Regions from separate parts of the Bradyrhizobium sp. STM 3561 genome, predicted to be linked through region 2. Evidence: riboswitches for the same ligand, from Rfam matches in the RefSeq annotation. Region 2 holds a riboswitch; the other holds the start of a gene.
What was found. Region 2 has a riboswitch for glycine ahead of gcvT (glycine cleavage system aminomethyltransferase GcvT). Riboswitches for the same ligand answer to the same signal wherever they lie in the genome.

Region 1 (14,737 bases), 130 kb from region 2:
TTGGCTCTACAACGCTCTCCGCTGTCCTGCCCCGCGCCGATGCAATGCGCGTTCCATCTTCGCAGCTTGAGAGACATTGAGATGAATCCAGCCAATCTTCCCTTCGATTCCGAGGCCATGCTCGAGGGCCTGCGCACCTGGGTGGAATGTGAGAGCCCAACCTGGGACGCGAACGCAGTGAACCGCATGCTCGATATCGCAGCGCGGGACATGGCGATCATGGGTGCGACGATCGAGCGCATCGCCGGCCGCCAGGGCTTTGGCGGCGTCATCCGCGCGCGCTTTCCCCATCCGAAGCAGGGCGAGCCGGGAATCCTGATCGCCGGACACATGGATACCGTTCACCCCATCGGCACCATCGAGAAGCTGAAATGGCGGCGCGAGGGCAACAAATGCTACGGCCCCGGCATCTACGACATGAAGGGCGGCAACTATCTCTCGCTGGAAGCAATCCGCCAGCTGGCGCGCGCCTCGTTCACGACGCCGCTGCCGATCACCGTGCTGTTCACGCCGGATGAGGAAGTCGGCACGCCCTCCACGCGCGACATCATCGAGGCCGAAGCCGCACGCAACAAATACGTGCTGGTGCCGGAGCCCGGCCGCGCCGACAACGGCGTCACCACCGGACGTTACGCCATCGCACGCTTCAATCTCGAAGCGACGGGACGGCCGAGCCACGCCGGCGCGACGCTGTCGTCGGGACGTTCGGCGATCCGCGAGATGGCGCGGCAGATCCTCGCGATCGACGCGATGACGACGGAGGATTGCACCTTCTCGGTCGGCGTTGTCCACGGCGGACAATGGGTCAATTGCGTTGCCACGACAGCCACCGGCGAAGCGCTGTCGATGGCCAAGCGCCAGGCCGATCTCGACCGCGGGGTCGAGCGGATGCTGGCACTGTCGGGCACCAACAACGACGTCACGTTCAAGGTGACGCGCGGCGTGACGCGGCCGGTCTGGGAGCCGGATGCCGGCACCATGGCGCTGTACGAAAAGGCGCGCGGCATCGCCAAATCCCTCGGCGCGGAATTACCGCATGCAAGCTCCGGCGGCGGCTCCGACGGCAACTTCACCGGCGCGATGGGAATCCCAACGCTCGACGGCCTCGGCGTGCGCGGCGGCAATGGCCACACGCTGGAGGAGTTCATCGAGGTCGACAGCCTGGTCGAGCGCGGCCGCCTGATGGCGGGACTGCTGGCGACGTTGGAATAACGGCGCAGCGACGACGCAGGCTTCGCACTGCACAATGCATTGGCAATCGCGGTCGAAATTTAGCCTTGTCCAAAAATGAGGCGTATCGTACTGCTCGGCTTGTCCACGCGACGATGCGGGAGAGATCGCGACGAAGGTTTCAGCTTTAGTTGCGGCGCCGACGGAGCAACCGCCCCGGAAACTCTCAGGCAAAAGGACCGTTTCGTCAGGACAATCTGGAGAGAGACGGCACGATTGAAGTCGATCGTGATGTCCACCGAAGGGGATAGTCCGCTGCAAGAACCGCAGCGGATCAAGCTCTCAGGTACCGTGACAGATGGGGCGCCGCCAACGGCCTTTGGCCGGCGGTCAGCCTATCCTAACTCACGGGAGCCCCGAAACCATGACCCATATCGCCATCATCGGCGCCGGCATCACCGGCGTGACGACTGCCTATGCCCTGCTCGAACGCGGCTTTGCGGTGACGGTGCTCGACAAGCACCGTTACGCCGCGATGGAGACATCCTTCGCCAATGGTGGACAACTCTCCGCCAGCAATGCCGAAGTGTGGAACAGCACCGCGACGATCTTGAAAGGCCTGCGCTGGATGTTCCGGCGCGACGCGCCGCTGCTGATGAATCCGCGGCCGAACTGGCACAAATATTCGTGGATGAGCGAGTTCGTCGCCAATATCGGCAACTACCGCGCCAACAGCATCGAGACCACGCGGCTGGCGATCGAAGCGCGCAGGCATTTGTTCGACATTGCTGCGCGCGAAGGCATCGACTTCGACCTCGAACGCCGCGGCATCCTCCACATCTATCACGACAAGAAGGGCTTTGAATCCGGCCTGCGCGTCAACGCGCTGCTGAAGGAAGGCGGCCTCGATCGCCGCCCGGTGACGGCGGAGGAAATCCGCAACATCGAGCCGACGCTGCGCAAGGATTATTACGGCGGCTTCTTCACGCCGTCGGATGCGACCGGCGATATCCACAAATTCACGCGCGGGCTGGCAGAGGCCTGCAAGCGTCGCGGCGCGACCTTCGTCCACGAAGCCAACATTGATTCCATCGCGCAAGCCGGCGGCGGCTTTGTCCTCGGCTGGGCTGATCTGTCCGCAAGCGACGCTCGCGGTATGTTGAAAGCGGATGGCGTCGTGGTCTGCGCCGGTGTTGCCAGCCGTCACTTCGCGGCGATGCTCGGCGAGCGCGTCAACGTCTATCCTGTGAAGGGCTACTCGATCACCGTGCAGCTCGACACCGCCGAGAGCCGCAACGCCACCCCGACCGTGAGCCTGCTCGACGAGGCCGCCAAGATCGTCACCAGCCGGCTCGGGGCCGATCGCTTTCGCGTCGCCGGCACCGCCGAGTTATACGATTTCAATCGCGACATCCGCGCCGATCGCGTGCAGCCGCTGGTCGATTGGGTGCGCAGCAACTTCCCCGCCATCGAGACGTCGCGGGTCATTCCCTGGGCTGGCTTGCGGCCGATGATGCCGAACATGATGCCGGTGGTGCGCGCAGGACGGATACCGGGCGTGTTCTTCAACACCGGCCACGGCCATCTCGGCTGGACTCTGTCGGCGGCGACGGCGCAGATGATTGCCCAGACCATCGACGGCTGGCGCGGGCTCAATGCGCCGCCGACCGTGCCTTCACTTAGGGGTGAGCATGAACTGCGACATGCATCCTGAGTGGCCGATGCCGGGGACATGCCGGCCTCTTGCTACAGCGCAGCCCTTGGCACACAATTTGCCCCAAGAGGATGGCGTCTCCGGGCAGCCTTTTCAGTCCAAGTGATAGGCATGATAGACACGACAGAATTCCCGGGCGCCTCGAGGCGCCACAAGTTCCGCAGCCGGAGATAGGTGCATGCTGGGTTATCTTATTCGCCGCGTTCTGGCCGCGGTGCCCGTGATGGGCGTCGTCGCTCTGTTCGTGTTCCTGCTGCTGCGGCTGACGCCCGGCGATCCCGCCGCGATCCTCGCCGGCGACAACGCGACGCCGGAACGGCTCGAGCGCATCCGCGCCTCGCTCGGCCTCAACGAGCCGCTGATCGTGCAGTTCATCACCTGGGTGAACAAGCTGCTGCACGGCGACCTCGGAACCTCGCTGATCTCCAACCTGCCGGTGATGAAGATGATCGGCCAGCGCGTCGAGCCGTCGATCTCGATCGCGCTGTCGACCATCGTCCTCGCCGTGATCGTCGCAGTGCCGCTGGGCGTGATCGCGGCGTGGAAGCACGGCACCTGGATCGACCGTTTCGTGATGGGCCTGTCGGTCCTGGGCTTCTCGGTCCCGGTGTTCGTGGTCGGATATGTCCTGATCGAGATCTTCGCGATCGATTTGCGCTGGGTGCCGGTGCAGGGCTTCCGCAGCATCTCGAACGGCTTCGGGCCGTTCTTCGAGCGTATCATCCTGCCGACCTGCGCATTGTCCTTCATCTACATCGCGTTGATCGCGCGCATGACGCGCGCGGCGATGCTCGACGTGCTCGGCGAGGATTACGTGCGAACGGCGCGTGCGAAAGGCATCAACGAGGTTGCCGTGATGATGCGGCATGCGCTGCGCAACGCCGCCGTGCCGGTGATCACCGTGATCGGCACCGGCTTTGCGCTGCTGATCTCCGGTGTCGTCGTCACCGAGAGCGTGTTCAACATCCCCGGCATCGGCCGCCTCACCGTCGATGCGGTGCTGGCGCGCGACTATCCGGTGATCCAGGCGATGATCCTGCTGACGTCGCTGATCTATGTCGTCGTCAATCTCCTCATCGACGTCGCCTACACCCTGCTCGATCCCCGGATCCGGTACTGAGGCAAGGATAAGAACACACATGTCGGTCGATACCCTTCCCCAGTCGTCCATTCCGATCACGTCGCCACTGCGGCCGCGCTTCGGATTCCTCACCTCGACGCCGATCATCGCCACGGCGACGGTCCTGCTCGCCCTGATCGTGGTGGTCTCGATCGTCGCCCCGCTGATCGCGCCGCATGATCCGATCCAGCTCGCGCCGTCGCAGCGACTGAAGCCGTCCTCGGCGCAATTCCTGCTCGGCACCGACGCTTACGGACGCGACCTGTTGTCGCGCGTGATCTATGGCGGCCGCATCTCGCTTCTGATCGGCATCGGTTCGGCGATCCTGTCGATCGCCATCGGGCTCGCGATCGGCCTCGTCTCCGGCTTCTTCAAGCTGATCGATTCCGTCCTGATGCGCGTGATGGACGGCCTGATGGCGATGCCGAGCATCCTGCTCGCGATCGCCGTGGTCTCGCTCTCCGGCGCCAGCCTCTGGACCGTGCTGATCGCGATCACCATTCCCGAGATCCCGCGCGTGGCGCGCCTGGTCCGCTCCGTCGTGCTGTCGGCGCGCGAGGAGCCTTACGTCGAGGCCGCGATCTCGGTCGGCTCGAGCCTGCCGAAGATCATGTGGCGGCATCTGATGCCGAACACGATCGCGCCGCTGATCGTCCAGGGCACCTATGTCTGCGCAAGCGCGATCCTCACCGAGGCGATCCTCTCCTTCCTCGGCGCCGGCATCTCGCCGGAGACGCCGACCTGGGGCAACATCATGGCCGAGGGTCGCCAGTACTTCCAGATCAAGCCGTCGTTGATCTTCTGGCCGGGCCTCTTGCTCTCGATCGCCATCCTCAGCATCAACCTGATCGGCGACGCCGCGCGTGACGCCCTCGATCCCCGCATGAAGCAGCGGGAGGGCAAATGATTTGTTTCCCCGGCCCATCCCCTTGTTCCGTCATTGCGAGCGAAGCGAAGCAATCCAGTCTGCTTCGGCGGAAGGATTCTGGATTGCTTCGTCGCCAGCGCAAAATTGCTCTGCAATCTTGTCGCGGGCTCCTCGCAATGACGACGGAGTGACCTGATGACCAAACTCGTTCTCGACATCAACAATCTCGTCGTCTCCGTCGGCAAGAAGCCGAAGGGCGCCAACATCATCGATGGCATCTCGATCCAGGTGCGCGAGCGCGAGACGCTGTGTCTCGTCGGCGAAAGCGGCTCGGGCAAGTCGGTGACCTCGCTCACCACGATGGGCCTGCTGCCGAAGGGGACGCTGGTTCCCACCGGCGGCAGCATCAAGCTGGTCGGCGAAGAGCTGCTCACCGCGACCGACCGCCGCCTGCGCCAGCTCCGCGCCACACAGATGGCCATGATCTTCCAGGAGCCGATGACCGCGCTCAATCCGGTGGTGCCGGTCGGCCGCCAGATCGACGAGGTGCTGCGCGCCCATACCGATCTCGATGCCAAAGCGCGCAAGAAGCGCATCCTCGACATGATGGAGCAGGTTCGCCTGCCCCAGGTCGAGCGCATCTTCGCCTCCTATCCGCACCGCCTCTCCGGCGGCCAGCGCCAGCGCATCATGATCGCGATGGCGCTGGTGCTGGAGCCGAAGCTCCTCATTGCCGACGAGCCGACCACCGCGCTCGACGTCACCACGCAGAAGCAGATCCTGACCCTGATCCGCGACCTCCAGCGCGATCACGGCACCGCCGTGCTGTTCATCACCCACGACATGGGCGTGGTCGCCGAGATCGCCGACCGCGTCGCGGTGATGCGGCAAGGCCGCCTCGTGGAGACCGGCCCGCTCGAGACCGTGCTGCGCAACCCGACCATGGAGTATACCCGCAACCTGCTGGCTTCAGTGCCGAGCCTGGTGCCGCGACAACCGCGCGAGGAGACCCGCGAGCCGATCGTGCTGGAAGCCAACGAGCTCAGCAAGATCTACAAGGAGCGCGCCTTCTTCGGCAAAGGCCGCGAGGTCGTCGCCGCCGACAAGGTCACGCTGACCTTGCGCAAGGGCCGCACCCTCGGCATCGTCGGCGAAAGCGGCTCGGGCAAGTCGACGGTCGCCCGCTGCATCGTCCGCCTGATCGATCCGACCTCGGGCGGCGTGCGCCTTGCCGGCCGCGAGATCGCCGACATCTCGCGCCGCCTGCTGCAGCCGCACCGGCAGAAGATCCAGATCGTGTTCCAGGATCCCTACCGCTCGCTCAATCCTCGCGTCACCGTCGGAGAGAGCATCGCGGAAGGCCCGATCAATTACGGCGTGGCGCACCCTGACGCGATGAAGCGGGCGCGAGAGCTGCTCGAGCTCGTTGGCCTGCCAGCCGATGCGGTGTCGCGTTACCCGCACCAGTTCTCCGGCGGCCAGCGCCAGCGCATTGCGATCGCCCGGGCGCTCGCGCTCGATCCGGATGTGCTGGTCGCGGACGAAGCGGTCTCCGCGCTCGACGTCTCGGTACAGGCGCAGGTGCTGGAACTGCTCGACGAGATCCAGAAGCGGCTCGGCATCGCCATCCTGTTCATCACCCACGATCTGCGCGTCGCCGCGCAGATCTGCGACGAGGTGGTGGTGATGCAGCACGGCCGCGTCGTCGAGCAGGGACCGGCCGCCGAAGTGCTGACGCATCCGAAGGAGGCCTACACCAAGGCCCTGCTGGATGCGGCACCGGGGCGTAACTGGGACTTCGCCAATTTCCGGCCGGTGGCGGAAGGCGTGGGGGCTACGGCGTAGCTCTCTCCCCTCGTCATTGCGCGCGTAGCGAAGCAATCCAGAATCCCTCCTTGGAAAGACTCTGGATTGCTCACATGGGGATTTGGTGTGTCAAGGCGGTTTGTTCAGCTCTTTGTTCGATTGCAGGCCAGCTCTTCGTCCCGACCGTGGAGCACGTAGGATGGCGCGCGCAGATCGAGTCAAGGTCGGCCCGTAGGGCCGTCGCGAAGCGACTTGGCCTTGACTCGAGCGAGCACGCCATCAGGCTTTGGCAGTCGGGGCAGCGGGCGGATAACTCCTTTTCGTCAGGCGATCCAAGGGTCGAGCCGGTTTTTGCAATCTGGTTTGCTTGCCAGATCAAACTCACATTCGGTCGCCGCGCGGCGGCGGCTGCACCAACATTCCGCTTGCGGCGGGCAGGCTCGAGAGGACGAGACCATTCTTCGTTACGGCGTTTGAAGCCATGCAATCCATCGGTTCGTCCACCCGGATCGGCCGAGGCTGATCAATCTCGGCGGATTGGCTTTGAGGCTGAGGAGCGTGGTGTCAGGCGGCGGCCTTTATCTCGGCTCCCTCGATCACCACGCCCGCGGTCACGTACTTCCAGAGGGCCACGAGCAGCTTGCGCGCGAGCGCCACGATCGCGCGCTTGCGGCCGCGTTGGCTGTGCACCTTGAACCACTGGGTCAAAGCCGATTGAGGCTGGTGGCGTACCCAGAGCCAGGCGAGCTGGATCATCGTGGTTCTCAGGCGCGGATTGCCAGCCTTCGACACGCCTTGCTCGCGCTCGATGCCGCCACTGCGCCATGGCGTGGCTGCAAGGCCGGCATAGGATGCAATCTGGCGGGCGTTGGCGAACTGCCGGTAAAAGGCCTCCGACCAGAGAACGGCCGTGAAGTTCGGGCCCAGGCTCTTCAGTTCGAGCAGCATTGCCACCGGGTTCGATACGGTCTTCTCCCCCGCCGCCTTGCTCGCGGCCAGCAACGCATCCTGCTCGCGCTCCACCGCCGTGATCTGGTCGAGCAGCAGTTCGAGCCGGTCGAGTTCGCGGCTGATCTGCGCCTTCAGATGCGCCAGCAAGGCGCGCCCGTCGCCCGTCCGCAAGGCCTCCAGCCGCTTCCGCCGGTCTCGCCGCAGCGGCGCGTAGTCGAAGATCCCTTGCGCGAACAGAAGACCCTTGATCCGGTTCACATGCTCGATCCGCTCCGCGATCAAGGTCTCTCGCTCGCGGCACAGCCTACGGCGGTCCTCCTCTGCCGGAGAGGGCGCAACGACCATGGCGCAGACCCGTACCTCGCCGCGCTTGTAGGCCAGCAGCGTCCGCAACAGCGTCTCGCCATCCAGCCGGTCCGTCTTGGCCCGCCGGCGCCGGCGCGGCGTCGCAATCGAGGCCGGATCGACTACGTGGCTCTCGATGCCTTCCTGCTGCAGGGCGCGGTGAAGCCAGAACCCGTCCAGCCCCGCCTCCTGGATCGCGATGATCGGATAGCTCTCACCCGTTCGCGCCTGCGCCTTGCGCTTCAGCTCCGCAAACAGCTTCAACAGTTCCGAAAGGTCGCCGGCCTTCATGCTGCGTTTGGACATCTTCTCGCCCTTGCAGGGCGACAGCGAAGTGACCAGCCATGTCGAACGGCTCAGTTCCAATGACACAAAAATTGCGCCAAACTGCGTGCGGATAGCGGCCAGTCCGTCGGAAGGATGATCGAGCAACATCGTCGTCTCCAGGTTGAATGGATTCAGCAACCCTCAGTCTGGCCTCAGACCTGGTCGCTATCCACTCCCCATGGAATCTTCGCTACGCTCGCAATGACGGTGTGCGCGGCACACATTCCCAAAACAGCTTGACCCTATGCGCGGCGCGATTGCTTCCCGCCTTGCCCTCGGCTGCGGGCCAAGGCTAACGTCGCGCACTTTCCAATGCTGGACTTGAATTGATGACACGCATCGCCGTCGGCGGCTTCCTGCACGAGACCAACACCTTCGCTCCGACCAAGGCGACCTTCGCGGATTTCCAGCATGGCGGCGGCTGGCCGGCGATGACTGAAGGTGCCGACGTCTTGAAGGTGATGCGCCGCATCAATGTCGGCCTTGCCGGCTTCGTCGACAGCGCCGAGGCGAACGGCTGGGAACTCATCCCGACCATCGCCTGCGGGGCGAGCCCCTCGGCCCATGTCACCAAGGACGCCTTCGAGCGCATCGTGAAGGTGATGGTCGACGGCATCGCAGCCGCGGGCCCGATCGATGCGGTCTATCTCGACCTGCATGGTGCGATGGTCACGGAGCATCTCGACGACGGTGAAGGCGAGATCCTGGCGCGTGTGCGCCGGGTCATCGGCGAGGATGTTCCGCTGGTCACCAGCCTCGATCTCCATGCCAACGTCACGCCCGAGATGATCGCGCATGCCGATGCGCTGATCGCCTACCGCACCTATCCCCACGTCGACATGGCCGAGACCGGCCGTGCCTGCGCAAAGCATCTGACGCTGCTGCTGGGGACGAAGCAACGCTACGCAAAGGCTTTCCGGCAATTGCCCTTCCTGATCCCGATCAGCTGGCAATGCACCAACGACCAGCCCACCAAAGGCATTTACGAACAACTCGCCGCATTGGAGGGCGACGCCGTTCCGACGCTCTCCTTCGCCCCCGGCTTCCCTGCCGCCGATTTCCACCATTGCGGTCCAAGCGTATTCGCCTATGGCAAGACGCAAGCCGATGCCGACCGCGCAGCGGATGCGATGGTGAAGCTGATCGAAGGCCACGAGGACGATTTCGACGGCAAGATCTGGACGCCCGACGATGGCGTGCGCCATGCGATGGAGCTTTCCAAGAACGCGAGCAAGCCGATCATCATCGCCGACACCCAGGACAATCCCGGCGCCGGCGGCGATTCCGACACCACGGGCATGCTGCGCGCGCTGGTGCGCAACAAGGCGAGCGCCGCGACCGGCGCAATTTACGATCCGGTCTCGGCGAAGGCCGCGCACGAAGCCGGCATCGGCGCCACCGTGACGCTGTCACTCGGCGGCAAGTCGGGGATTCCCGGCGACGAGCCCTATCGCGAGACCTTTGTGGTCGAACAGCTCTCCGACGGCCGCTTCATCGCGCCCGGCCCCTACTATGGCGGCCGCGAGATGGAGATGGGTCCCTCCGCAGCCTTGCGCATCGGCGATGTCCGCGTGGTCGTCTCCTCGCACAAGGCCCAGCTCGCCGACCAGGCGATGTATCGCTATGTCGGCATCGAGCCGACACGAGAGAAGATCCTCGTCAACAAGAGTTCGGTGCATTTCCGTGCCGATTTCGAGCCGATCGCGGAGGCGCTGATGATCTGCGCCGCGCCCGGCGCGATGCCGGCCGACACTGCTTCCCTGCCCTGGACGCGCCTGCGGCCGGGCATCCGCATCAAGCCGAACGGCCCCATTTTCAATCCTCCTTCACGCTAACCGGACAGGACACATGCCCACGATCGACCGCATCGACGGCTATGCCGACGAACTCACTGCCATCAGGCGCGACCTTCACGCCCATCCGGAGATCGGCTTCGAGGAGGTGCGCACCTCGGGCATCGTGGCCGACAAGCTGAAGAGCTGGGGCATCGAGGTGCATCGCGGTCTCGGCGGCACCGGCGTGATCGGTGTCATCAAGGGCAAGGGTTCGGGCACCAAGCGCATCGGCCTGCGCGCCGACATGGACGCGCTGCCGATGGAGGAGAACACCAATCTGAAATGGAGCTCGAAGATCCCCGGCCGCTTCCACGGCTGCGGCCATGACGGCCACACCACCATGCTGCTCGGCACCGCGCGCTATCTCGCCGAGACCCGGAACTTCGACGGCACCGTGCACCTGATCTTCCAGCCGGCCGAGGAAGGTCTCGGCGGCGCCCGCGCGATGATCAAGGACGGCCTGTTCGAAAAATTCCCCTGCGACGAGCTCTATGGCCTGCACAACGCGCCCGACCTCAACCACGGCGAGATCGCGATCCTGCCCGGGCCGGCCATGGCCAGCGCCGACTTCTTCGACCTCCGCATCACCGGCTATGGCGCGCATGGCGCGATGCCCGAGCGCTCCAAGGACGCCGTGATCATCGCGACCACGCTGGCGCAGGCAATCCAGACCATCGTCAGCCGCAACGTCGAGCCGCTGCAGGCTGCCGTCATCTCGATCACGCAGATTCACGCGGGTTCCGCCTACAACGTCATCCCCGGCGAAGCCCATCTCTGCGGCACCATCCGCACCTTCTCGGATGAAGTCCGCGCCCTGGTCGCTGAACGCATCCGCGCGATCTGTGCCGGCATCGCGGCTGCGTTCCAGTGCACGATCGAAGCCGACATCCGCGACACGTTTGGCGTCCTGGTCAACCAGGTCGAGCAGTCCAAGGTGGTCGAGGAGGTTGCGCGCACGATCGTCGATCCCGCCAACGTGATCACCCGCGCCCAGCCGAAGATGGGCAGCGAGGATTTCGCCGACATGCTGCAGACCGTGCCCGGCGCCTATTTCTGGGTCGGCCATGACGGCTCTGTGCCCGTGCACAATCCCGGCTTCGTGCTCGACGACAAGATCCTGCCGATCGGCGCGAGCATGTTCGCCCGCATCATCGAGACGCGCATGCCGGTAGGTGGCAATGCATAAAAAGAGTGCCGAAGAGGCGGTCACCTCGCTGCACGATCTGTCCGCGGTCGATCTGATCGCGGGCTATCGCGCAAAACAGTTCTCGCCGAGCGAGGTGCTGGAGGACGTGCTCGCGCATGTCGCTGCGTGGGAACCGCATCTGAGGGCGCTCTATGCATTCGACCCCGACGCCGCGCGTGAGGCCGCAAATGCCTCGACCGCGCGCTGGTCCGGCGGCGAGCCCTCCGGCGCGCTCGACGGCGTGCCTGTCACGGTGAAAGACAACATCGCAACCAAGGGTGTGCCGGTGCCGCTCGGCGCGGCCAGCGTCAAGCTCGTGCCGGCCGAGAAGGACGCGCCACCCGCCGCGCGGCTGCGCGAAGCCGGCGCGATCATCTTCGCCAAAACCACCATGCCCGATTACGGCATGCTGTCGTCGGGCCTCTCAAGCTTCCATGCGCTCGCGCGCAACCCCTGGGACCTCAGCAAGAACCCCGGCGGCTCCAGCGCCGGTGCTGGCGCCGCTGCCGCGGCCGGGTACGGTCCCTTGCATCTCGGCACCGATATCGGCGGCTCGGTCCGCCTGCCCGCCGCTTGGTGTGGCCTCGTCGGCCTGAAGCCGAGCTTCGGCCGCGTGCCGATCGATCCCACCTATATCGGCCGCGTTACAGGTCCCATGACCCGCACCGTCGATGATTGCGCGCTCATGATGAGCGCGATTGCAAAGCCCGACCGGCGCGACGGCATGAGCCTGCCGGCCGAGCCGCTGAACTGGAAGGGATTGGAGAAGTCCCCGCGAAAGGCGCGTATCGGCCTGATGCTCGATCCCGGCTGCGGCCTGGCGCTGGAGAAGCCGGTGCGCGAGGTCGCGGTGAAGGCGGCAAAGGCATTCGAATCCGCGGGCGCGGTCGTGACGGCAGTCGACGGCATTCTCACCCGCGAGATGCTCGACGGCCTCGACAATTTCTGGCGCGCGCGGATGTGGGACGATCTGTCGAAGCTGACGCCGGCCGAGCAGGCAAAGGTGCTGCCCTACATTTTCAAATGGGGCGAGTCCGGCGCGAAGCTCTCGGGCGTCGACGTCATCCGCGGCTTCAACCAGACCATGGCGATCCGCGCGGCGGCGTCAAAACTGTTCTGCGAGCTCGACTACGTGATCTCGCCGACCGCTCCGAACGTGAACTTTCCGGCGGAGTGGGCCTCGCCGACCAATGATCCCATGAAGCCGTTCGAGCACATCGCCTATACCGTGCCATGGAATATGTCGGAGAATCCAGCGGTCTCGATCAATGGCGGCTTCGACGCCAAGGGTTTTCCCATCGGCGTGCAGATCGTCGGCCGCCGCTTCGACGACATCGGCGTGCTCGGCATGGCCAAGGCTTTTGAAGGTCTGCGCGGCCCGCAGCGCCCCTGGCCCAAGCCGCCGGCACAGTAGACTCGCATTCCAGCGTCTCAGCACAAATCGTCATGCGCGGGCTCGACCCGCGCATCCATCCTCTCCAAAAAAGATGGATTGCCGGGTCAAGCCCGGCAATGACAGAATTGATTCAAGAATGACAAGGAAGGAAACCACCATGGCGTATGAGACGATCAAGTATGAGGTCGCCGAGCAGATCCTCACCATCACGCTGAACCGGCCCGACAAGCTCAACGCCTTCAACGCGCAGATGCAGGCAGAGTTGATCGATGCGTTCGACGCCGCCGACAAGGACGACAACGTCCGCGCCATCATCGTCACCGGCGCGGGCCGCGGATTTTGCGCGGGCGCCGATCTTTCGTCCGGCGCCGACACGTTCGATCGCGACGCACGGCGGGGGCCGGTGAAGCGGTTCGCCGACGGCAAGGTCGATTACAGCGATCCGCAGGTGCGCGACGGCGGCGGCCAGGTCACCTTGCGCATCTTCAAGTGCCTGAAGCCCGTGATCGCCGCGGTGAACGGGCCCGCCGTCGGCATCGGCGTCACCATGCAGCTTGCGATGGACATCCGCATCGCCTCCGAGGCCGCACGCTTCGGCTTCGTGTTCTCCCAGCGCGGCATCGTGCCGGAGGCCGCCTCGAGCTGGTTCCTGCCGCGCATCGTCGGCATCTCGCAGGCGCTGGAATGGTGCTATTCGGGCCGCGTCTTCCCCGCCCAGGAAGCGCTTGCGGGGCGCCTCGTCAGCAAGGTGGTCCCGCCGGACGATCTGCTGCCGACCGCACGTGCGCTGGCAAAGGAGTTCGCCGCCAAGACCGCGCCGGTGTCGGTGGCGCTGATCCGCCAGATGATGTGGCGCATGATGGGCGCCGACGATCCCATGGAAGCCCACAAGGTCGACAGCCGCGGCATCTATGCCCGCGGCCGCTCGGACGACGTGAAGGAAGGCGTGGTGTCGTTCCTGGAGAAGCGTCCGGCGCAGTTCAAGAACAAGGTGTCGACGGACATGCCGGACTATTTCCCGTGGTGGACGGAGCGGGAGTATAAGTGAGGCTCTAGAGATGGTGGGCGCGGCGCAAGAGCGCCTTTGCCCACCTGCGGCAGCGTCACTCCATCACCAGCGCCACGCGCCCGATCGCCTTGCGGTCGATCAACAACCGCATCGCCTTCGCGTAATCCTGCAGCGGTAGGCGGTGTGAGACGTTCGGGCGCAGCTTGCCCTCGTCCGCCCATCGCAAGAGCGCCTTCAGGCGCACTTCTCCGAGCGCGGGATCTCTCCGTGCCGCCTCGCCGGCGCGCACGCCGAGCACGCTGGCGCCCTTGATCAGCAGCAGATTGGTCTTGGCCGAACCGATGCCGCCGGTGAAACCGATCACCAGGAGCCGCGCGCCCCAGGCGATGCAACGCATCGAGTCCTCAAAGACCTGGCCGCCGACGGGATCGAACACGACATCGGCCCCGCGGCCGTCGGTGATGCGCTTGACCACGTCGCGAAACGGCTCGCGGTCGTAGCGGATCAGGTGATCGGCGCCACGCGATTTCGCGACAGCAAGCTTTTCGTCACTGGAGGCGGTGGCGATCACGGTCGCGCCCAGCATCTTGCCGATCTCGACGGCGGCAAGGCCGACGCCGCCAGCGGCGCCATGCACCAGCAGCACCTCACCCGGCGCGACCCGGCCGCGGTCGATCAGCGCGTGATAGGCGGTGCCGTGGCCCGCGAGATAGGTTGCGGCCTCGGCGTAGTCGAACGTGGAAGGCATCGGCGTGAGCTGGGCCGGCGTCACCACAGCTTCGTCGGTGAAGGCACCATGGCGCATCTTGACGATGACCTTGTCGCCGACGGTGACGCCCTTCGCCTCCGCGCCCACCTCGGTGACATCGCCGGCGGCTTCCATGCCGGGCGTGAACGGCAGCTCCGGCTTGAGCTGATATTCGCCGGCGGCCATCAGCACGTCAGGAAAATTCAATCCGGCGGCGCGGATGGCGACGCGGACCTCGCCCGGCTTCAGCGCGCGCGACGGA
Region 2 (14,737 bases):
GATGCGCGATGTGTTCGACGAAAACGACGCGCGCGATGCCTTGCTGGAACTGGGGGCGTATTCGGCGCCGCCGGTCATGTTAGGCGATCCGGCGTTCGACAATGAGGATCGTTACTTCGGCAGGAGCGAGTGGAAGGTCACGCTGACTGAACTCGGGCGCTCCATCTTTGCGCGCGAGGACGATATGTGGCGCCACAACCGAATCTATCGCTGGTGGGGCGGGACGGAGCTCACCAACGAAAAGCTCTGGCGATGGGATCGCGAAAGCCGATTGTTGATTGCGCCCTAGCGGCGCATTCGATGCCGTAGGGCAGGCAAAGGCGCACTTGCGCCGTGCCCACCATCGTCTAACGCGGCGAAAGGTGGTGGGCACGCTTGCGCTTTGCCCACCCTTGTTTTAGCGCACCGGACTAGAATGGCCTCGTTCCGTGAGGAATGGCCCAGCTCGGGTGGCCGCCCGAGCTGGGCTGCCGATCGATCGGATCGATGCCCACCGAAGCCTTGAGGGCTGCCTTTCGTAGCAGGATCGCGATCGGTACTTCATCGGGACCCGGATGGTTGAACGAACTTTAGGTTCGCACACACAAGGGAGGGTCGACGAAGATGGCCAAGCGTATCACGATCTGTGCCGGGATCGATACCGGTAAACGTAAGCTCGATGTGGCACTTGATGGCAGTTTGGAGCGGCTTCAGGCCGATAACACGCCGGATGGCTATAAAGTGCTGGTGGAATGGTTGCAGCGCCACAAGGTCAAACGGGTCGGGATCGAGGCGAGCGGCGGCTATGAGCAGGCTGTCGTCGCCGAGTTGCGGCGCCAGCGGTTTGTGGTCGTCGTATTTCAGCCGGCCCAGGTGCGCGCTTATGCCGTGTTCCAGCTGCAGCGCGCCAAGAACGACAAGATCGATGCCGCGCTGATTGCGGCCTGCACCGCCGCGGTCAAGAAGATCCACGCAGCTCCGGATCCCCGCTTGCTGCCATTTGCCGAGCACCTGACGATGATCGACCAGATCACCGAGGACATTGCTCGGCTGAAGAACCGGATCGAGAGCTGCCGCAATATGCGGCTCCAGAAGCTGTGGAAGGAGGATATCGCTCGCCTGGCCAAGCGCGAGAAGGTCGAACTGAAGGCACTGGCCGCCGCAATCCGTGAGCATCGCGATCTTGCCGAGCGGCTCGACTTGATCAACAGCATCGATGGTATCGGGCTAAAGACCGCCATGGTCATTCTGGTGCGGATGCCCGAGATCGGTCAGATCACGCGCGAGCAAGCGGCCGCGCTGGCTGGCATTGCCCCTTACGATGACGACAGCGGCGATCGCACCGGCGTTCGTCACATCGCCGGCGGGCGTGAACGGCTGCGACGTGCGCTCTTTACTGCGGCGCTGCCGGCGTCATTTCGCTGGAATCCGCAGCTCATCACGCTCTATGGAAGGCTGATGGGAGCAGGCAAGGAACACAAGCGCGCATTGATCGCTTGCGCCAGAAAGCTATTAATCTTCGCCAACACAGTGGTCGCCCGCGGCACGCCTTGGCAGACAAAACCGCCCGAGATCGCGAGGGCTCCGGCTACCTGATGGCGTTTCTTTGTTCGGCCGAAGCACCGTTTCTTCGTCCCGACCTGCCGTCACAAAGACGCCGCGCGCCGCGGCCGTCAAAGGCTGGCCGTCGCCCTGGCCTCAACTCCATCTCCGCTGCCGCCAGGCCACGCCTTGACGGCCGCAAGCACGGCGTCATGCTACCCTCAGCGATCGGGCGAATCTAATGGTTGCTACGAGACCGCCGTCGCGTCCTACTCCGCAGCTTCCGCGTAGTCGCTCACCGGCGGGCAGGAGCACACCAGGTTACGATCGCCGTAGACGTTGTCGACGCGGCCCACGGGGCACCAATATTTGTCGGTGCGCGAGATGCCATCCGGGAAGCAGCCTTCGCTGCGGGTATAGGCACGCTTCCAATCGTCGTCGGCGATGTCGTGCACGGTGTGCGGGGCGTGGCGCAAGGGCGAAGCCTCGATTTTGAAGCGGCCGGCCTCGACCTCGGCGATTTCTTTCCGGATCGCGATCATGGCATCGCAAAAGCGGTCGAGCTCGGCCTTGGATTCCGACTCGGTCGGCTCGATCATCAGCGTGCCCGGCACCGGGAAGCTCATGGTCGGGGCGTGGAAGCCGTAATCGATCAGGCGCTTTGCGATGTCGTCCACCGTAACACCAGACGTCGTCTTCAGCGGACGCGGATCCACGATGCACTCATGCGCGACGCGGCCCCTCGCATTCTTGTAGAGCACCGCGAAATGCGGATCGAGGCACGCTGCGATGTAATTGGCGTTGAGGATCGCGATCTCGGTGGCGCGTTTCAGCCCTTCGCCGCCCATCATCAGGATGTAGATATAGGAGATGGTGAGGATCGAGGCCGAGCCGAACGGCGCAGCCGAGACCGGACCGACCGGGGCGGCGCCGTTCGTTGCCGGGTGGCCGGGCAGGAACGGGGCGAGATGCGCCTTGACGCCGATCGGGCCCATGCCGGGGCCACCGCCGCCATGCGGGATGCAGAAGGTCTTGTGCAGGTTGAGATGGCTGACATCGGCGCCGTAATCGCCGGGCCGCGACAGGCCGACCTGCGCATTGAGATTGGCGCCATCGAGATATACCTGGCCGCCATGGCCGTGCACGATGTCGCAGATCTCGCGGATATGCTCCTCGAACACGCCATGCGTCGAGGGATAGGTGATCATCACAGCGGCGAGATCGTTGGAATGCTTCTCCGCCTTGGCGCGGAGGTCATTGACGTCGACGTCACCGTTCTTCTCGCAGGCGACCACCACCACCTCCATGCCGACCATCGCGGCCGAGGCGGGATTGGTGCCGTGAGCGGAGGAGGGGATCAGACAGATCTTGCGGTGGCTTTCCCCGCGCGCCGCGTGATAGGCGCGGATCGCGAGCAGGCCGGCATATTCGCCCTGCGCGCCCGAATTCGGCTGCAGCGAGATCGCGTCGTAGCCGGTGATGTCGCACAGCCATTTTTCCAGCCGCGCGAACAGCGCGTGATAGCCGGCCGCCTGCTCGCGCGGGACGAACGGATGCAGGCTGCCGAATTCAGGCCAGGTCAGCGGCATCATCTCGGTGGTCGCGTTCAGCTTCATGGTGCAGGATCCGAGCGGGATCATGGCGCGGTCGAGCGCGAGGTCGCGGTCACTGAGCTTGCGCATGTAGCGCAGCATCTCGGTCTCCGAGCGATGCGCGTGGAAGACGGGATGGGTGAGGAACGCGGTCGTGCGCTTCAAGCCGTCCGGCAGCGCCTCGCGTGTCGCTGCATCGATCTCGGCATAGGCGAGCGTGCCGCCGAAAGCGCGCCAGACTGCTTCCACGGTCGCGGGCGTCGTGGTCTCGTCGAGGGCGATGCGCAAGGTGCCATGGCCGAGGCCGAGATTGATCTTCTCAGCGGTCGCGCGCGCGATGATCTCGTCGCGCTTGCCGCCGGCATCGACCGTCACCGTATCGAAGAAGCTGTCGGATTGCGGCGCGAAGCCGAGCTTGCGCAGGCCGGCCGCGAGCACGGCGGTGCGGCGATGCACGTTGCGTGCGATCTGCATCAAGCCTTCGGGGCCGTGATAGACCGCATACATCGAAGCGATGACGGCCAGCAGCACCTGCGCGGTGCAGATGTTGGAAGTCGCCTTCTCGCGGCGGATGTGCTGCTCGCGGGTCTGCAGCGCGAGACGATAGGCAGGTGCCCCGCGCGAATCCACGGAGAGGCCGACGATACGGCCGGGCAGCGAGCGCTTCAGCGCATCGCGCACCGCCATATAGGCCGCGTGCGGCCCGCCATAACCCATCGGCACGCCAAAGCGCTGGGCAGAGCCGATCGCGATGTCGGCACCGAGCTCGCCGGGCGAGGCGAGCAGCGTCAGTGCCAGCAGGTCGGCGGCAACGATCGCGAGCGCGCCCCTGGCCTTCAACGACGCGATCGCGGGCCTGAGGTCGCGCAACGCGCCGGAAGAACCCGGATATTGCAGCAGCGCGCCGAGCACGTCTGATTTGTCGAGATCGGTGAGGGGATCACCGACCACCAGATTCCAGCCGAGCGGCTCGGCGCGGGTGCGCATCACCGCCAGCGTCTGCGGATGCACGTCCTTGTCGACGAAGAAAGCTTTTGCCTTCACCTGCGAGTGCCGCTCGGCCAGCGCCATCGCCTCGGCCGCCGCGGTCGCTTCATCGAGCAGCGAGGCGTTGGCGACGTCGAGCCCGGTGAGGTCGCAGATCATGGTCTGGAAGTTGAACAGCGCCTCCAGCCGGCCCTGGCTGATCTCGGGCTGGTAGGGCGTATAGGCCGTGTACCAGGCCGGGTTCTCCAGGATGTTGCGCTGGATCACCGCAGGCAGGATGGTGCCGGAATAGCCCTGGCCGATCAGCGAGGTGAAGACCTGGTTCTGGGCTGCGAGCTCGGCCATATGCGCGATCGCCTCGGTTTCGCTGAGCGCCTTGCCGAGATCGAGCGGCGATGCCTGCCGGATCGAGGCCGGCAGCGTCTCCGCCATCAGCGCATCGACGCTCTTGGCGCCGAGCGTTTCGAGCATTGCGGTGACATCGCGCACTGAGGGGCCGATGTGGCGGCGAACGAAACTGGCGGCGGTGTCGCCATTGGATTTGCGGTGCGCGGTCATCATGGGTCCTCGCTAGGAGTTGCTGTCATGCCCCGCGAAGGCGGGGCATCCAGTAAACGCAGGCGTTTCGGCTAGGGCCGATGGGCCGCGGCGTACTGGATCACCCGCCTTCGCGGGTGATGACACTGAGAATGAGGTTAGAGTTCTCGTCATCTCACGCCGTATGCGCCTTGTAGGCGGCTTCATCCATGAGGCCGCCGAGCTCGCTTTTGTCGGCGATCCTGATCTTGAAGAACCAGGCCGCGCCTTGCGCGTCCGAGTTCACCAGCGCCGGTTCGGCGGCCAGCGCCTCGTTGGTCTCGAGCACTTCGCCGGTAACAGGTGCGTAGACGTCGGAGGCGGCCTTCACCGATTCCACGACGGCGGCGGCTTCGGCCTTCTTCAGCGCGCGGCCGACCTTGGGCAGTTCGACGAACACGACGTCGCCGAGCTGCTGCTGCGCGTAATCGGTGATGCCGACCGTGGCGGTATCGCCGTCGATGGCGAGCCATTCGTGGTCGGAAGTGTACAGCGTCGTGGTCATTGTCTCGTCCTCAGCGTTTGTAGGTGTTTTTCACGAAGGGCATGGCGGCGACGGTGAGCGGCAGAAGCTGGCCGCGCACCTCGGCGAAGAGTTTTGTGCCGAGCGCGGCGAGGCTCGCAGGCACGTAGCCCATCGCGACCGGCGCGCTCAGGCTCGGGCCGAAACCGCCCGAGGTGACTTGTCCGATGGGCTCGCCGCCCGCGCTATCCGCAAACAGCAGCGCGCCCTCGCGCACCGGGGCGCGGCCCAGGGCGAGCAGTCCGACGCGGCGGCGGGACGCGCCGCCATCGAAATGGGCGAGGATCTTCTCTGCGCCGGGAAAACCGCCGGCGCGCATCCCGCCGCTGCGGCGGCTCTTCTGCACCGACCATTCCAGCGCGGCCTCGACCGGCGTCGTCGTGGTGTCGATGTCGTGGCCGTACAGGCAGAGCCCGGCTTCCAGCCGCAGGCTGTCGCGGGCGCCCAGGCCGATCGGCAGCACGTCCGGATTGTCCAGCAGCATCTTGGCGAGGTGTTCGGCATCGGCGGCGGGCACCGAGATCTCAAAACCGTCCTCGCCGGTGTAGCCGGAACGCGAGACGAAGCACTTGATGCCGGCAACCTCATGCGGACCGGCGTCCATGAACTTCATCGCCGGGGCCTCTGCACAGAATTTCGCCAGCACCGTTTCCGCCTTCGGGCCCTGCAGCGCAATCAGCGCGCGGCCTTCCAGCGAATCGATGATGCAGTCGTCCGCGAGATGCGCGCGCATATGCGCCTCGTCCGCGTCCTTGCAGGCGGCGTTGACGACCAGGAACAGGTGATCGCCGAAATTGGCGACCATCAGATCGTCGAGAATGCCGCCATCGTCATTGGTGAACTGGGCATAGCGCTGCCGCCCCGCGGCGATAGCCACGATATCCTGCGGCACCAGCCGCTCCAGCGCGCGGGCGGCGTCCTCGAGCTTGCCCGACTTCGGCCGGAGCGCGATCTGGCCCATATGGGAGACGTCGAACAGGCCGGCGGAGGCCCGGGTATGAAGGTGCTCCTTCAGGACGCCCGCGGGGTACTGCACGGGCATGTCATAGCCCGCGAACGGCACCATCTTGCCGCCCAGGGACACATGGAGGCTGTGGAGGGGTGTACGTTTCAGGGAGTCTTGGTTATTCGCTAGCATCTAAGGGGCCCTCGGCGGTTCCCGGGGAGGATTCCCCGATGGACACCGGTCGAAGCCCCATCTGTCGCTGTGCCTGAGAGTATTATCCCGTCGGCGGACGCAGTCCGGGTCTTATGCCCGTCGGCGCCTCTTTCCAGATGCTGTCAAAGCCACGCGGTCCTTTTGCCTGAGAGTTTCCGGGGCGGTTGCTCCTTCGGCGCCGGCACCAGTGCCGGTCTCTCCCGACGTGGCCGTACGATACAGATGGGTAGAGACCACAGGCCGGCCAAGCCTGTCAACGCGACTTCTGTGCCTTTCAACGGGATTGCGCGCCTGCGGCAACCCTCTGATCTCCTTGCACAGTTTCTGGACAGCGAAGCTGGCCTTGTCTAAAAGCGCTTTGGCCCGCAGATATCAGCCTTAATTTCCGGTTTGGACGGCGGCAGCGGACCCAAGCATACCCGATTGGATGAACATGAGCGGCGTCAACGAGATCAGGTCGACCTTTCTGAACTTCTTTGCCGAGAACGGCCACGAGGTCGTGCCGTCCTCGCCACTCGTGCCGCGCAACGACCCGACCTTGATGTTCACCAATGCCGGCATGGTGCAGTTCAAGAACGTCTTCACCGGCGTCGAGAAGCGCCCCTATCAGCGCGCCACCACCTCGCAGAAATGCGTGCGCGCCGGCGGCAAGCACAACGACCTCGACAATGTCGGCTACACCGCGCGCCATCTCACCTTCTTCGAGATGCTCGGCAATTTCTCGTTCGGCGACTATTTCAAGGAGCGCGCGATCGAGCTCGCCTGGAAGCTGATCACCTCCGAGTTCGGGCTGAAGAAGGACAAGCTGCTCGTCACGGTCTATCACACCGACGATGAGGCGGCGGGCCTGTGGAAGAAGATCGCGGGCTTCGCCGACGACCGCATCATCCGTATCCCGACTTCGGACAATTTCTGGGCGATGGGCGACACCGGGCCGTGCGGCCCTTGCTCGGAGATCTTCATCGACCGCGGCGAGCACATCTGGGGCGGGCCTCCGGGCTCGCCGGAGGAGGACGGCGATCGCTTCCTCGAATTCTGGAATCTCGTGTTCATGCAATACGAGCAGGTGACGAAGGAGGAACGCGTGGATCTGCCGCGTCCGTCGATCGACACCGGCATGGGCCTGGAGCGCATGGCCTGCATCCTCCAGGGCGTCGAGAGCGTGTTCGAGACCGACCTGTTCCGTAACCTGATCGACGCGACCGCGTCCGCGCTGGGCAGCGGACCGACCGAGCAGAATGCGGCCTCGTTCCGCGTCATCGCCGACCACTTGCGCTCCTCGGCCTTCCTCGTCTCCGACGGCGTGCTGCCTTCGAACGAGGGCCGAGGCTACGTGCTGCGCCGGATCATGCGGCGTGCGATGCGCCATGCGCAGCTGCTGGGTGCGAAAGAGCCCTTGATGCACCGGCTGGTCTGGGCGCTGGTGCGCGAGATGGGCCAGGCTTACCCCGAGCTGATGCGCGCGGAGAAGCTGATCGAGGAAACGCTGCGGCTGGAAGAGACGCGCTTCCGCAAGACGCTGTCGCGCGGCTTGGCCATCCTCGACGAGAAGAGCGCAGGTCTGAAAAAGGGCGACATGTTCGACGGCGACGTCGCCTTCACGCTGTACGACACCTATGGCTTCCCGCTCGATCTGACGCAGGACGCGCTGAAGTCGCGCGGCATCGGCGTCGACCAGGCTTCGTTCAACGACGCCATGGAGCGCCAGAAGGCCAAGGCGCGCGAGTCCTGGAAGGGGTCTGGTGAAGCGGCTTCCGAGGCAATCTGGTTCCCGCTGCGTGAGAAGCTCGGCGCCACCGAATTTCTGGGCTACGAGACCGAGAGCGCCGAGGGCGTCGTCTCCGCCCTGGTCAAGGACGGCCAGGAAGTTGCCAGCATCAAAGCCGGCGAGACGGGTTCGATCGTGCTCAACCAGACGCCGTTCTATGCGGAGTCCGGTGGTCAGGTCGGCGACACCGGCGTGCTGACGGGCGAGGGCGGCCTCAAATTCCGCGTCATCGACACGCAGAAGAAGCTCGGCGATCTCTTCGTTCACATCGGCGCGGTCGAGAGTGGAGAGCTGAAGCTCGGCGCTGCGCTGCAGCTCGAGGTCGATCATTCGCGCCGCTCCTCGATCCGCGCGCATCACTCGGCGACGCATCTGATCCACGAGGCGCTGCGCCAGGTGCTCGGCGACCACATCGCCCAGCGCGGCTCGCTGGTCGCACCCGACCGGCTGCGCTTCGACTTCGTGCATCCGAAGCCGATCACGGCCGAGGAGCTCGCTCGGGTCGAGGATATCGCCAATGACGTGGTGCTGGAGAACGACGAGGTCACCACTCGCGTGATGGGCGTCGACGAGGCGCGGGAGGCGGGAGCGCGCGCGCTGTTCGGCGAAAAGTATGGTGACGAGGTCCGCGTCGTCTCGATGGGCAAGACCGCGCGCGAGCGCGGCGCCAACGCCCTCGGCTGGTCGGTCGAGCTCTGCGGCGGCACTCATGTGAGGCGCACCGGCGACATCGGCCTGATCACGCTGACCAGCGAGAGCGCGGTCGCCTCCGGCGTGCGCCGCATCGAGGCGCTGACCGGCAATTATGCGCGCAGGCACGCCAACGAGACCATGGCGCTGGCGAAGACCGCGGCGAACGAGCTGCGCACCTCCCTCGACGACGTGCCGGCGCGCATCGCCGCGCTGATGGAGGAGCGCAAGAAGCTGGAGCGCGAGCTCTCCGACGCCCGCAAGAAGCTGGCGATGGGCGGTGGCGCTGCCGCCGGCAGCAATGGCGCTGCCGCGAGCGTGCGCGAGGTCGGCGACGTCAAGCTGATGGCGCGCGCCGTCGAGGGCCTCGAGATGAAGGATCTCAAGAGCCTTGCCGATGACGGCAAGAAGCAGCTCGGCTCGGGGGTCGTCGCCATCGTCGGCGTCACCGAGGACGGCAAGGCCGGTGTCGTGGTCGGCGTCACGCAAGACCTCACCGCGCGCTTCAACGCCGTGAACCTCGTGCGCATCGCGTCCGAAGCGCTCGGCGGCAAGGGCGGCGGTGGCCGGCCCGACATGGCCCAGGCCGGCGGCCCCGATGGGGCCAAGGCGGCCGCGGCGCTGTCGGCGATCGAAAAAGCGATGGCGGGCGCTTAAAGCCCCATGTCCACCGTTCCGCGAGGACGTGGGCTTCGCGATCCGAACTTACGGGATCGCCTCTACGAATTGCTGGAGCACGATCCGCTGGCCTATTCGGTCGGGTCGCGCTTCATCCAGCTGATCATCGGCGTCGTCGTGCTCAATGTAGCCGCGATGATCCTCGCCTCGGCGCCGGAGCTCGACGCCCGGTTTGGCGCGCTGTTCGCAGGCATCTCCATCCTGTCCGTGCTCGTGTTCGCGCTGGAATATGCGGCGCGGCTGTGGACGGTGGCGGGGCATACCCAAGGCAGAGGATCGGCGCTGTCCGACCGCCTAGGCTATGCCTTTTCTGCGCTCGGCATCATCGATCTCATGGCGTTCCTGCCAGCGGCAATCGTGCTCGCGACCGGCCGGCACGCGACGCTGGCAGCCCTCGGCGTGCTGCCGTTCTTCAAGCTGATCCGTTATTCGCCGGCGATGCGCTCGCTGCTCGCCGCGGTGCATGCCGAGCGGCGGGCGCTGATCGGCTGCATCGTCATCCTGATCGGCGCGGTGCTGACTTTCGCCTCGCTGCTCTATGCCATCGAGCGCGACGTGCAGCCGGACAAGCTCGGCACCATCCCGCAGGCGATGTGGTGGGCGATCGTAACGCTCGGCACCGTCGGCTACGGTGACGTCGTGCCGCTGACGCCGCTCGGCAAGTTCATCTCCACCTTCGCCATCATCTCGGGCTTCGCCATGATCGCGCTGCCGGTCGCGATCATCTCGACCGCATTCGCGGAAGAGGTGAAGCGGCGCGATTTCGTCGTCACCTGGGGCATGCTGGCGCGGGTGCCGCTGTTCTCGCATCTGGCGGCCGCGGAGATCGCCGACATCATGCGGCTCTTGCGGGCGCGCACCATCGAGCAGGGCGAGATTCTGGTGCGACGGGGCGATCCGGCGTCGTCGATGTATTTCATTACCGCCGGCGAGGTCGAGATCGCGCTGCCGAGCCAGCATGTGCGGCTATCCGACGGCACCTTCTTCGGCGAGATCGCGCTGCTGCACAAAACCAAACGCAGCGGCACGGTGACGGCGACGCGCAAGACGCGCCTGCTGGTGCTCGATGCCCAGGATTTTCACGCCCTGATCGCGCGCATGCCGACGCTTGCCGCCCACGTCCACACCACTGCCAAGGCAAGGCTCGCCGACAGCGGCGATCTCGCGCTCGCCGAGCTGGCGCAGGCGGAGAAGGAAGGCGGGGGACGCAGCGAATAGCTTCGCTGCATTCCTATCAGCTGAGAACGGCGATGCTCGCCAGCGTCCGTCATTGCGAGGAGCGCGCGACAAGATTGCAAGGCAATCTTGTCGCTGAAGCGACGAAGATTCCATGGGGAGTGGATAGCGACCAGGTCTGAGGCCAGACTGAGGGTTGCTGAATCCATTCAACCTGGAGACGACGATGTTGCTCGATCATCCTTCCGACGGACTGGCCGCTATCCGCACGCAGTTTGGCGCAATTTTTGTGTCATTGGAACTAAGCCGTTCGACATGGCTGGTCACTTCGCTGTCGCCCTGCAAGGGCGAGAAGATGTCCAAACGCAGCATGAAGGCCGGCGACCTTTCGGAACTGTTGAAGCTGTTTGCGGAGCTGAAGCGCAAGGCGCAGGCGCGAACGGGTGAGAGCTATCCGATCATCGCGATCCAGGAGGCGGGGCTGGACGGGTTCTGGCTTCACCGCGCCCTGCAGCAGGAAGGCATCGAGAGCCACGTAGTCGATCCGGCCTCGATTGCGACGCCGCGCCGGCGCCGGCGGGCCAAGACGGACCGGCTGGATGGCGAGACGCTGTTGCGGACGCTGCTGGCCTACAAGCGCGGCGAGGTACGGGTCTGCGCCATGGTCGTTGCGCCCTCTCCGGCAGAGGAGGACCGCCGTAGGCTGTGCCGCGAGCGAGAGACCTTGATCGCGGAGCGGATCGAGCATGTGAACCGGATCAAGGGTCTTCTGTTCGCGCAAGGGATCTTCGACTACGCGCCGCTGCGGCGAGACCGGCGGAAGCGGCTGGAGGCCTTGCGGACGGGCGACGGGCGCGCCTTGCTGGCGCATCTGAAGGCGCAGATCAGCCGCGAACTCGACCGGCTCGAACTGCTGCTCGACCAGATCACGGCGGTGGAGCGCGAGCAGGATGCGTTGCTGGCCGCGAGCAAGGCGGCGGGGAGAAGACCGTATCGAACCCGGTGGCAATGCTGCTCGAACTGAAGAGCCTGGGCCCGAACTTCACGGCCGTTCTCTGGTCGGAGGCCTTTTACCGGCAGTTCGCCAACCGCCGCCAGATTGCATCCTATGCCGGCCTTGCAGCCACGCCATGGCGCAGTGGCGGCATCGAGCGCGAGCAAGGCGTGTCGAAGGCTGGCAATCCGCGCCTGAGAACCACGATGATCCAGCTCGCCTGGCTCTGGGTACGCCACCAGCCTCAATCGGCTTTGACCCAGTGGTTCAAGGTGCACAGCCAACGCGGCCGCAAGCGCGCGATCGTGGCGCTCGCGCGCAAGCTGCTCGTGGCCCTCTGGAAGTACGTGACCGCGGGCGTGGTGATCGAGGGAGCCGAGATAAAGGCCGCCGCCTGACACCACGCTCCTCAGCCTCAAAGCCAATCCGCCGAGATTGATCAGCCTCGGCCGATCCGGGTGGACGAACCGATGGATTGCATGGCTTCAAACGCCGTAACGAAGAATGGTCTCGTCCTCTCGAGCCTGCCCGCCGCAAGCGGAATGTTGGTGCAGCCGCCGCCGCGCGGCGACCGAATGTGAGTTTGATCTGGCAAGCAAACCAGATTGCAAAAACCGGCTCGACCCTTGGATCGCCTGACGAAAAGGAGTTATCCGCCCGCTGCCCCGACTGCCAAAGCCTGATGGCGTGCTCGCTCGAGTCAAGGCCAAGTCGCTTCGCGACGGCCCTACGGGCCGACCTTGACTCGATCTGCGCGCGCCATCCTACGTGCTCCACGGTCGGGACGAAGAGCTGGCCTGCAATCGAACAAAGAGCTGAACAAACCGCCTTGACACACCAAATCCCCATGTGAGCAATCCAGACTGTTTCCCCGGAGGGATCCTGGATTGCTTCGCTTCGCTCGCAATGACAGCGTGCAGGCGGCTTACGCCGCCAGCGCCTTGGTCAGGTTCTCGGCGACCTTATCGAGGAAGCCGGTGGTCGAGAGCCAGCGCTGGTCGGCGCCGACCAGGAGCGCGAGGTCCTTGGTCATGTAACCGGCCTCGACGGTGTCGACGCAGACCTTCTCCAGCGTGGCCGCGAACTTGGCAAGCTCGGGGTTGTTGTCGAGCTTGGCGCGGTGGGCGAGGCCACGGGTCCAGGCGAAGATCGAGGCGATCGAGTTGGTCGAAGTCTCCTTGCCCTTCTGGTGCTCGCGGTAATGGCGGGTCACCGTGCCGTGGGCGGCTTCGGCCTCCACAGTCTTGCCGTCGGGGGTGAGCAGCACCGAGGTCATCAGGCCGAGCGAGCCGTAGCCCTGCGCGACCGTGTCGGACTGCACGTCGCCGTCGTAGTTCTTACAGGCCCAGACATAGCCGCCGGACCATTTCAGCGCCGAGGCGACCATGTCGTCGATCAGGCGGTGCTCGTAAGTGAGGCCCTTGGCGTCGAATTCCTTCTTGAACTCGCGGTCGAAGATGTCCTGGAAGATGTCCTTGAAGCGCCCGTCGTAGACCTTGAGGATGGTGTTCTTGGTCGACAGGTAAACCGGGTAATTGCGGAGCAGGCCGTAGTTGAAGGAGGCGCGGGCGAAGTCGATGATGGAGTCGTCGAGATTGTACATCTCCATGGCGACGCCGGCGCCGGGGGCCTTGAACACTTCCTTCTCGATCACGGTGCCGTCCTCGCCGACGAACTTCAACGAGAGGGTACCCTTGCCCGGGAACTTGATGTCGGTGGCGCGGTACTGGTCGCCATAGGCGTGGCGGCCGATGATGATCGGCTTGGTCCAGCCGGGAACCAGGCGCGGCACGTTCTTGCAGATGATCGGCTCGCGGAAGATCACGCCGCCGAGGATGTTGCGGATGGTGCCGTTCGGCGACTTCCACATCTGCTTGAGATTGAACTCCTTCACCCGGGCTTCATCGGGGGTGATGGTGGCGCACTTGACGCCGACACCGACCTTCTTGATCGCCTCGGCGGCGTCGATCGTGACCTGATCGTTGGTGTGGTCGCGGTACTCCATGCCCAGGTCGAAATAGAGCAGCTCGACATCCAGGAACGGGTTGATCAACTTGTCCTTGATGTACTGCCAGATGATCCGGGTCATCTCGTCGCCATCGAGCTCGACGACGGGATTGGATACCTTGATTTTTGCCATGATCGGAGAAGCCTCTTGGGAACGGCGCATTTGTTGCGCCACGGGAATATCCGCCGCCTCTTAGCACCTGATAGCAGCGGGCGAAAGCCAAGGGATTATGCACTTTTAGCTCATCCAGCTTCCCCAGGTGGGGAGCGGGGGCGGCGGGCAGGGGCGAGGTTTCAGACGAGATTCAAAAGTCGAATCCAACCCGTTATTTCCCTTGAGAATTTTGTCAGGACAGGCAAACGACAGACCGCGAGGGCGGCCCGGTCCTGGGGACCGCTTGAATTAATTCCTCAGGTGGCCTTGCCAAGGCCTTGAGAGACAGTGTGAAAGCGAAGCGAGATGTCGGGGACTGACAAGAGCAAGGCGGGCCTTTCCCTCGACGGTCCCATCGTCATCCTGGTCGAGCCGCAGCTCGGCGAAAACATCGGCATGGCCGCACGCGCCATGGGCAACTTTGCCCTGAGCCGGCTTCGCATCGTCAATCCCAGGGACGGCTGGCCCAACATCGCTGCCCAGCGCTCCGCCGCGGGCGCCGACCACATTCTGGAAAAGGTCGAATTGTTCGGCACGGTGGAAGAGGCGGTCGCCGACCTCGACCTCCTGTTCGCCACCACCGCTCGCGCCCACGACCAGGCCAAGCCTGTGGTCGGGCCGGAGGCCGCAGCTAGCGAGATCGCTGGGCACCTCGCGACCGGCGGCAGGGCCGGCATTCTGTTCGGCCGCGAGCGCTGGGGGCTGACCAATGAGGAGGTCGGGCTCTCCAACCGTATCATCACCTTCCCGGTCAATCCGGGCTTTGCCTCGCTCAATCTCGCCCAGGCGGTGCTGCTGGTCGGCTATGAATGGTTCAAGCAGGCGACCTCGGGCGCGCTGCCGCACGCCATGCCTGAAAGATCCGAGCGCGCCTCCCAGCACCAGATGCAGGCCTTCTTCGACAATCTCCTG

Region 1: another riboswitch for glycine. It lies ahead of P6U28_RS18945 (D-amino acid dehydrogenase); the one in region 2 lies ahead of gcvT (glycine cleavage system aminomethyltransferase GcvT).

Annotation. Positions count from the first base shown of each region.
Region 1 covers NZ_CP120695.1:3,965,511-3,980,247, forward strand. Annotated here, with positions in the region: gene P6U28_RS18940 (M20/M25/M40 family metallo-hydrolase) at 82-1,212, shown strand; glycine riboswitch at 1,319-1,422, shown strand; glycine riboswitch at 1,424-1,532, shown strand; gene P6U28_RS18945 (D-amino acid dehydrogenase) at 1,595-2,884, shown strand; gene P6U28_RS18950 (ABC transporter permease) at 3,063-4,004, shown strand; gene P6U28_RS18955 (ABC transporter permease) at 4,024-4,911, shown strand; gene P6U28_RS18960 (ABC transporter ATP-binding protein) at 5,068-6,717, shown strand; gene P6U28_RS18965 (IS110 family transposase) at 7,243-8,409, opposite strand; gene P6U28_RS18970 (M81 family metallopeptidase) at 8,631-10,136, shown strand; gene P6U28_RS18975 (M20 aminoacylase family protein) at 10,150-11,322, shown strand; gene P6U28_RS18980 (amidase) at 11,315-12,736, shown strand; gene P6U28_RS18985 (crotonase/enoyl-CoA hydratase family protein) at 12,876-13,766, shown strand; gene P6U28_RS18990 (NADPH:quinone oxidoreductase family protein) at 13,822-14,737, opposite strand, start outside.
Region 2 covers NZ_CP120695.1:4,100,235-4,114,971, reverse strand. Annotated here, with positions in the region: gene P6U28_RS19660 (hypothetical protein) at 1-289, shown strand, start outside; gene P6U28_RS19655 (IS110 family transposase) at 604-1,575, shown strand; gene gcvP (aminomethyl-transferring glycine dehydrogenase) at 1,791-4,658, opposite strand; gene gcvH (glycine cleavage system protein GcvH) at 4,813-5,181, opposite strand; gene gcvT (glycine cleavage system aminomethyltransferase GcvT) at 5,192-6,337, opposite strand; glycine riboswitch at 6,483-6,571, opposite strand; gene alaS (alanine--tRNA ligase) at 6,792-9,473, shown strand; gene P6U28_RS19630 (cyclic nucleotide-gated ion channel) at 9,480-10,712, shown strand; partial or broken gene P6U28_RS19625 (IS110 family transposase) at 10,897-12,062, shown strand; gene P6U28_RS19620 (NADP-dependent isocitrate dehydrogenase) at 12,590-13,804, opposite strand; gene P6U28_RS19615 (TrmJ/YjtD family RNA methyltransferase) at 14,132-14,737, shown strand, end outside.